Regions from separate parts of the Mesorhizobium sp. P2_F5 genome, predicted to be linked through region 1. Evidence: predicted binding sites of a transcription regulator. Region 1 holds the regulator's gene; the other holds the start of a gene.
The links. The regulator PhoB, encoded in region 1, activates phosphate uptake and scavenging genes when phosphate is short. The targets are predictions, from matches to a motif close to TGTCATNNANCTGTCAT.

Region 1 (4,527 bases):
ATCCTTCCACACCGACACGGTCTGCGTGCCGAGCGCGATGCGGTTCAGAGCGGCATGGTCGCCGTCCTGGCCCGAGACCGGAACCGTTCCGGCAAGGCCCTGCGCCGTCAGCGCCGCGACGACGCCGCCGGCGGTGCCGTCATTGGCCGCGACCACCGCATCGACCTTGTTGTCGTTGGCGGTCAGGAACTGTTCCATGTTCTTCTGGGCATTGGCGGGCAGCCAGCCATCGGTATAGGCCTCGCCGACATTCTTGATCTTGCCCGAGTCGATGGCTTCCTTGAGCACCTCCATCGAGCCCGAGAACAGGAAATCGGCATTCGGGTCGGAGCCCGAGCCCTTGATGAAGACATAGTTGCCTTCCGGCTTGGCCTTGAACACTTCGCGGGCCTGCATACGGCCGACTTCCTTGTTGTCGAAGGTCAGATAGAAGACGTCCTTGTTCTCGATCAGGCGGTCATAGCCGACGACCGGAATGCCTTCGTCCAGCGCCTTCTGCACCGCCGGGCCGATGGCCGAGGCGTCCTGCGCGAGGATGATCAGCGAGTTGGCGCCCTGCGAGATCAGGCTCTCGACGTCGGTCAGCTGCTTGCCGGGATTGGACTGCGCGTCAGCGGAAATATACTTGTCGCCGGCCGCCTCGATCGCTGCCTTCATCGCCGCTTCGTCGGTCTTCCAGCGCTCTTCCTGGAAGTTCGACCACGACACGCCGATGACCTTGTCCTTCGCCTGCGCGACCGACACCAGCGTCAGCGACATGGCGACACCCGCCAGCATGGCGGCTGCAAATCTGTTCATGATAATCCTCCCTGCGCCGCGCGCGGCGCGACAAAACTGGCCCGAGGGCCGGCACACAGAGGCTCTATTTTTTCGAGCCTCGAAAAAATACTGGTCCAACGGCGAGACGCTGTCAACATCGATTCTGATGGATTCTGATGGCGTCGTCGATTTTTTTCGAGACCCGCAATAAACAATGACAGCGTGACCGGCTTCTGCCAATATTTGCGTGGCGTCCCTGACCGCCTCCACTATCATGAGGCGCGGGGGACCGGGAGGAAACAAAAAAGATGTCGGTTGGTATCCGCCACGACGATCTGCGCCGTCGCAACCGTGCGATGGTGATTTCGGCCGTGCGCCGGGCCGGCCAGCCGTCGCGGACCGAGATTGCGGCAACCACCGGCCTTAGCCATTCGACCATATCGGCGATCTCTTCTGACCTGATTCAAGAAGGCATCCTGGCCGAGAGCAAGCCCGGCGAGACCGGTGCGCTGAAACGCGGACGGCCACAGGTCGGCCTTGGCCTCAATCCGGAAGCAGCCGCGGTGATGACCGTGGTGCTGTCGCTGAATTTCCTTTCCGTCACCGTCATCGACTATGCCGGCCATGTGGTCGCCGAGGAGCAGCGCCGGCTGGACACGCTGACCATGCCGCGCGACGAACTGATCGGCGAATGCACGGCAATCGTGCGGCGGCGGCTCGAGGATCCCGACCTCGATGTCCAAAGCATCGCCCGCATTGCCATGGGCATCCAGGGCATCACCGATTCGCAGGCGCGCGCCATGCTGTGGTCGCCGATCACGCCGCTGACCGACATCGCGTTCGCCGACATACTGGAAGCGGAGTTCGGCATTCCGGCCACCATGGAGAACGACTGCAACATGATGGCGGTGGCGCTGCAATGGCGCCAGCCTGAGCGCTACCGCGACGATTTCATTGCCATCCTGCTCTCGCACGGCATCGGCATGGGGTTGGTGCTGAAAGGCGAACTGTTCACCGGCACCCATTCCTCAGGCGGCGAGTTCGGCCACATGATCCACCGTCCCGGCGGCGCGCTCTGTCGCTGCGGGCGGCGTGGCTGCGTCGAGGCCTATGCCGGCAACTACGCCATCTGGCGCAATGCCATGGGGATGAGCGAGGACGCCGAACCGGTCGATGTCGGCGACGCCGACATGCGGGGGCTTGCCACACGCGCTCGCGAAACCGAAGGTCCCGAGCGGGAAGCCTACCGCAAGGCCGGGGAAGCGCTCGGCTTCGGCCTTGGCAGCCTGTTCGCCCTAATCGATCCCGCCCCCGTCGCCATGGTCGGTGTCAGCGCCGCCGCCTTCGATCTGATCGAACCGGCATTGCGCAATGCGATTGCCCAGACCGCCGGCGGCCAGCACTCGAAGTCGATTTCCTTCGACACCGAACCCAACGAACTGCCGCTGATCCGCGAAGGCTGCGCCATGCGCGCGCTCGGCTTCGTCGACCAGGAGATTTTCGCGCCGGGGATTCAGGCGAAATCTAGCAAACATGTCGCCTGAGAGGCCGGCAACGGCGCGGCGCGCCGCGCGTCAATCTTCGCGGATGGCGTAGCCTGCACCGCGGATGGTGCGGATCACGTCAGGCATGCGGCCATTGTTGACCGCCTTGCGCAAGCGCCCGACATGCACGTCGACCGTGCGCTCGTCGATATAGATCGTCTCGCCCCAGACATTGTCGAGCAGTTGGCTGCGCGAGAAGACCCGACCTGGATGGCGCATCATGAATTCGAGCAGGCGGAACTCGGTCGGCCCGAGCCGGATCTCGCTCTTCTTGCGGTAGACCCGGTGCGATTCACGGTCGAGCACGATGTCGCCGACCTTGAGCACGCTGGAGAGCACTTCCGGCTTGGCGCGGCGCAGCAGCGCTTTCACGCGCGCCATGAACTCCGGCGTCGAGAACGGCTTGACCAGATAGTCGTCGGCACCGGTGGACAAGCCACGCACGCGGTCGCTTTCTTCGCCGCGCGCGGTCAGCATGATGATCGGCAGCCGTTCGGTCTCGGGCCGCATTCTGAGCCGCCGGCACAGCTCGATGCCGGACACCGCCGGCACCATCCAGTCGAGCACCAGCAGATCGGGGACGTTTTCCTGCAGCCGGATTTCGGCCTCGTCGCCGCGCGTCACCACCTCGACCTGGTAGCCTTCGGATTCGAGGTTGTAGCGGAGCAGCACGCCCAGTGGCTCCTCATCCTCCACGACCATGATGCGTGGCGCAATCATCAGCAGTTCACCCTTGTCAGGCCGAAGTGGCCATCGCCGTCTCGTCCTGCTTCGGACGATTGGCGGGCAATTGCTGGCCGGTCAGCACATAGTACGCATTTTCAGCGATGTTGGTGACATGATCGCCGATGCGCTCCAGATTCTTGGCGCAGAACAGGAGATGCGTGCAGGCGGTGATGTTGCGCGGGTCCTCCATCATGTAGGTCAAGAGTTCGCGAAACACCGACGTGTACTTGACGTCGATGCGCTCGTCCTCATTCCTGAGTTTCGCCAGGGCTGCGGCATCCGCGGCGGCATATTCCTCGACAACGCCTTGCACCTGGATCAGCACCAGCTGCGCCATGGCGTCGATGGAATGCGACAGGTCGCGCGGCGTAACGCTGAGGCCGACAGTGCCGACGCGCTTGGCGATGTTCTTGGCGAGATCGCCGATGCGTTCGAGGTCGCCGGCCATGCGGATCGAGCCGACCACAGCGCGCAGGTCGTTGGCCATTGGCTGGCGCTTGGCGATCAGCGTGATGGCGCGGTCATCCAGCTCACGCTGGCGCGCGTCCATGATGGCGTCGTCGGAAACGACACGCTGCGCCAGCGCATTGTCGGAATTGAGCAACGCCCTGGTCGAGGCGTTGACCATCGAGCCGGCCAGATCGCCCATGTCGCGGATCAGCTTGCTGATCTGCCCCAGCTCTTCATCGAAGGAGGCGACGGTATGTTCACCCATGATCTTGGTCCTCGTGCCTGAAAATTCAACCGCCGGACGGCTCAGCCGAAGCGGCCGGTAATATAGTCCTGGGTGCGCTTGTCGTCGGGGTTGGTGAACATCTTGTCGGTGGCGCCCTCCTCGACCAGATAGCCGAGATGGAACATCGCCGTGCGCTGCGACACGCGCGCCGCCTGCTGCATCGAGTGGGTGACGATGACGATGGTGTAGTTCTGGCGCAGCTCGTCGATCAGCTCCTCGACGCGGGCGGTGGCGATCGGATCGAGCGCCGAGCAGGGCTCGTCCATCAGGATCACTTCCGGCGACACGGCGATGGCGCGCGCGATGCACAGGCGCTGCTGCTGGCCGCCGGACAGACCGGTGCCGGGCTCCTGCAGGCGGTCCTTGACCTCGTTCCAGATCGCCGCCTTCTTCAGGCTGGATTCGACGATCTGGTCCATGTCGGACTTGCGCTTGGCCAGCCCGTGGATGCGCGGGCCGTAGGCGACATTTTCGTAGATCGACTTCGGGAACGGATTGGGCTTCTGGAACACCATGCCGACGCGGGCGCGGAGTTCGACGACGTCGATGTTCTTGTCGTAGATGTCGTCCTCGTCCAGCGTGATCTTGCCGGTCACCCGCGCCGAATCGATGGTGTCGTTCATGCGGTTGAGACAGCGCAGGAAGGTCGACTTGCCGCAACCGGACGGGCCGATCAGCGCCGTCACCTGGTTCTGGCGGACGTCGAGATTGACGTCAAACAGCGCCTGCTTCTCGCCGTAGAAGACGCCGACCTTGTCGCCG
Region 2 (4,527 bases), on a different contig from region 1:
GTCGCAGACGCGGCCAATCAATCGTTTTGCCGCCGAGCGCGATTGCGGCGGATCGGCGAGGGCCTGTCCGGTAAGACCCAGCCCGCAGAGCAGGATCACACCGGCTTTGAGCAGCCCCCGCATGGCCTATTCGGCCGCGGCCTTGCCGTGCTGCCCAAACCGCTGCTCGATATAGTCGGCGACCATCTTCTCGAAATCGGCGGCGATCGACGGACCGCGCAGCGTCGCCGCCTTCTTGCCGTCCACGAAGACCGGCGCCGTCGGCGTCTCGCCGGTGCCGGGCAGCGAAATGCCGATATCGGCATGCTTGGATTCGCCCGGGCCGTTGACGATGCAACCCATCACCGCGACCTTGAGGTTCTCGACGCCGGGATATTTCTCGCGCCACACCGGCATGTTCTTGCGCAAATCGGCCTGGATGTTCTGCGCCAGCTCCTGGAACACGGTGGACGTGGTACGGCCGCAGCCGGGGCAAGCGGCGACGATCGGCACGAACTGCCGGAAGCCCATGGTCTGGAGCAATTCCTGCGACACCTGCACCTCGCGGGTGCGGTCGCCATTCGGCTCCGGCGTCAGCGAGATGCGGATGGTGTCGCCGATGCCTTGCTGCAACAGAATGCCCATGGCGGCCGACGAGGCGACAATGCCCTTGGAGCCCATGCCGGCTTCGGTCAGGCCGAGATGCAGCGCATGGTTGGAGCGCGTCGCAAGCTCGGTGTAGACGGCGATCAAATCCTGCACGCCGCTGACCTTGGCCGACAGGATGATCTTTTCGCGGGCCAAGCCGATTTCCTCGGCCATCTCGGCCGACAGGATGGCCGACTGCACGATCGCCTCGCGGGTGACCTCCTGCGCCGTCAGCGGAAAGCCTTGCGCCTGGTTTTCGTCCATCAGCCGGGTCAAAAGCTCCTGGTCGAGCGACCCCCAATTGACGCCGATGCGCACCGGCTTGTCGTATCTGATCGCCATTTCGACGATCGCGGCGAACTGGCGGTCCTTCTTGTCCTTGAAGCCGACATTGCCGGGATTGATGCGGTATTTGGCCAGCGCTTCGGCGCAGGCCGGATGATCGGCGAGCAGCTTATGGCCGATATAGTGGAAATCGCCGACCAGCGGCACATTGATGCCGAGGCGTTCCAGCCGCTCGCGAATGCGCGGCACGGCTGCGGCGCTTTCGTCGCGGTCGACGGTGATGCGCACGATCTCGGAGCCGGCGCGGTGCAGCGCCGCGACCTGCGCCACGGTCTGGTCGATATCAGCCGTGTCGGTGTTGGTCATCGACTGCACGACGACCGGCGCACCGCCGCCGACGATCACGCCGCCGACATCGACGCCGACCGAGGTGCGGCGCTGAAAGGGGGAGGAAAAATATCCGGTCATGGCCGGCCGCCTCTTGATCACCCGAGCGACATGCGTCCACGTCGACGCACAAATACGCTCAAACAGTTATCAGCGCATTGCGCTGAGGTTCGGGCATGAGGTGGAGGAGCAAAGATGGCTTGTCAATGGCGACAGGCGGGCAGAGCCGCCAAATCATGGCAGCGCGGCGACCCGTCACAGACGGTGTCGACCGGCCAACAGTGTCGGAAACAGTAACAACTACCGACCTCCGGCGGCATGGCTGCCACCGGAACGATGGTCGCGCGCCAAGAGCGGCGCGTCTAGTCCAGGAAGGGCGTCAGTGTGTCGTCGGTTTCGCCTTCAGTTTTTCAATCTCGTCCTTGAGTGCCAGCTTGCGTCGCTTGAGATTCACGATTTCGAGGTCGTCGACCGATGGATGGTTCATCGCATCGTCGATTTCGCGTTCGATATCACCGTGTTTCCGCTGCAACTCATCAAGATGGGATGCAAGAGACATGATTGGTTCTCCCTTTCATGGTTTCCTCGATTGCAGCCGTCAAAGGCACGTCCACCGCAGGTCGCATCTGTGACGGCACCATGACACTCTGCCACCATCCAGCGGCGATGTCGAATGCTGCGTGGTAGCATTCCACGACAATGTGAAATGTGGTATGGGCTGCGCGCCGGCTACAAAACCCCGCCGGTCCCGCCCAATCAGGCCCATCATTGGGCGCCGCAGACGTGCAGACGGTAGATAATGTCCGAACAGGAACAGGCTGATATCCGCCTCGAATTTTCTCGGCTGAAACAAGAGCATGCCGATTTCGACGCGGCCATCAATGCGATGATCGCCATGGGCTGTGATCCCTTGCAGATCCAGCGCATGAAGAAGAAGAAGCTTTTCCTCAAGGACCGGCTGATGGCGCTGGAAGACAAGATCATTCCAGACATCATCGCCTGAACAGCATTTGCCGGGCTGCGCTCGAGGCGGCCCTATCCCGCGATCGAAAGCTTCCTTGCCCGTTCACGCAACAGGGTGATGAGCTCGCCGGTCTTTTCCTTTGAGGTGTCGATTGGGACCACCAGGCACATCGTCGCCTCGACCTTGCCGGACGCCGAAGGCACCGGCGCGGCAAGGCATTTGGTGTAGGCGTCGACAAGCCCTGACGTGACACAATAGCCCGTCGTCTCGGCAACAGCGATGTCAGCGATGAAGTCGTCCAGCTTCAGCTTGCGGCCATCCGGCAGCACGAGGTCGTCCTCGGACACCATGCCTTCGATCACGGCTCGCTCAAAACCCGCCAGCAGCAGCCGCCCGGAAGCGGTCCATGGCAGCGGGATCTGCAAACCCGTGGCCGAGCTGATGCGGAACGGCCTCGTTCCCGGACTTGAATGGACGATGGTGTAGCGGCCGCTTTGCAGCATGCACAATTCGGAGGTCTCGCCGGTCTCGCGCGACAGATTGTCGACCTCCTGCCGGCCTCTGCGGAGCAGGTCGTTGCCCCTGACATAGTCCATTCCGTAGAGGTAGAGCTTCTTGCCGAAATAGACCCTGTTGCCGTCTCCTTCCATCTCCAGCAGCCCGGCGTCGACCAGCGAGCGCACCAGCGTGTAGGTGGTGGAGCGCGGCGCATTCACCCCCTTTGCGAGGTCGCCAATGCCGATAGCGCGCTGCGTGACATGCAGGAACTCCAGGATCTCCAGCACCCGGTTGAGACCCTTCTCGCGCGAACCCGATGTCCTGTCCGCGGCTGGGCCAAGAACTGGCTGATCGGTGATCCCATTGCTGTCTTGCATAACTGATTCCTGATGTTAGTATCTGTCTTGTATAGGATACATGTGTCTTTTGTAAGAGACAATCACGGATGCGACACATGTGCCTGTAAGGGGAACTCAAAACGAACAGGAGGTCGCAGTGAACGACGCATCCAAGCGAGATTTTCTGAAACTGGGCATGGCCGGACTGGCAACAGCCGGTGTGATGACCGCTGTCAGCGCAGAGAAGGCCGCCGCGCAGGCCGCAACCGACAGCGTGCTGCGCACCGCGCTCGACCGCGGCAAGCTGATCGTCGGCACCGGCAGCACAAACGCGCCCTGGCATTTCGAGAACGATGCCGGCGAACTGGTGGGCATGGACATCACCATGGGCCGCATCCTGGCCAAGGGCCTGTTCGACGATCCGAGCAAGGTCGAGTTCGTCATGCAGGACCCGGCGCAGCGCATTCCCAATGTCACCACCAACAAGGTCGACATCACCATCCAGTTCATGACTATGACCGCGCAGCGCTCGCAGCTGGTCCACTTCTCGCGGCCGTACTATGTCGAAGGCGTCGCCCTGCTGACGCTGCCGACAGCGGAAAACAAGACCTTCGACAAGCTGCTCGCCGGCGGTTCGGCGACCCGCATCTCGATCCTGCAGAACGTCGACGCCGAAAACTCGGTCCATTTCGCGCTGCCGGAGGCGCAGGTGTTGCAGATCGACACCCAGGCCAACGTGCTGCAGGCACTGGAATCCAAGCGCGCCGATGCCGCCGCTGTCGATCTTTCCACTGTGCGCTGGCTCGCCTCGCGCAACCCCGACAAATATTTCGATGCCGGCAAGAGCTGGTACTCGATGCTTTACGGCGCGGCGGTCAGGCAAGGCGACCTCGACTGGCTGACCTTCGTCAACCAGACTTTTTCCATCGCCATGTTCGGTCATGAAACGGCGCTCTACGACGCCGCCTTCAAGGACTATTTCGGCCAGGAGCCGCCGGCCCGTCACCCCGGTTTCCCGGTCATATGATAACATCCGGCTGACCTCATCCGGTGGAAGGGTGCCCGGCGCCCTTCCACTCTTCTTGTTTGCGGCCCCTTGGCCATTGCGGGAGACGCATGGGCTATACGCTCAATTTCAATCTGATCTGGCGGCATTTCGACAAGCTGTGGGGTGGGCTGCTGCTCAGCCTCGAGCTTGCCGTGATTTCGATTGCCATCGGCGTCGTCATCGGCCTGGTGCTGGCGGTCTGGTACGTCTCGGCCGGTCGCGTGGTGCGCGCCATCATCGCGGCCTATGTCGAGTTCATCCGCAACGTGCCGTTGATCCTGCTGGTCTATCTCGTCTTCTACGGCGTGCCGACCGTGGTCGATCTCGCCTACGACGCGCCGACCTCGTTCGTGCTGACGCTGTCGGTCTATAGCGGCGCC

Region 2: AC1DYO_RS16740 (YdcH family protein) is a predicted target of PhoB. The motif match lies at 1,928-1,944, and genes of this name have one in related genera.

What each region holds. Positions count from the first base shown of each region.
Region 1 covers NZ_JBFUEY010000006.1:17,407-21,933, reverse strand. Annotated here, with positions in the region: gene xylF (D-xylose ABC transporter substrate-binding protein) at 1-798, opposite strand, end outside; gene AC1DYO_RS10720 (ROK family protein) at 1,068-2,303, shown strand; gene phoB (phosphate regulon transcriptional regulator PhoB) at 2,334-3,023, opposite strand; gene phoU (phosphate signaling complex protein PhoU) at 3,040-3,744, opposite strand; gene pstB (phosphate ABC transporter ATP-binding protein PstB) at 3,786-4,527, opposite strand, start outside.
Region 2 covers NZ_JBFUEY010000010.1:121,581-126,107, reverse strand. Annotated here, with positions in the region: gene AC1DYO_RS16750 (transglycosylase SLT domain-containing protein) at 1-123, opposite strand, end outside; gene ispG (flavodoxin-dependent (E)-4-hydroxy-3-methylbut-2-enyl-diphosphate synthase) at 127-1,380, opposite strand; gene AC1DYO_RS16740 (YdcH family protein) at 1,679-1,858, opposite strand; gene AC1DYO_RS16735 (YdcH family protein) at 2,099-2,302, shown strand; gene AC1DYO_RS16730 (IclR family transcriptional regulator) at 2,335-3,138, opposite strand; gene AC1DYO_RS16725 (transporter substrate-binding domain-containing protein) at 3,257-4,126, shown strand; gene AC1DYO_RS16720 (amino acid ABC transporter permease) at 4,216-4,527, shown strand, end outside.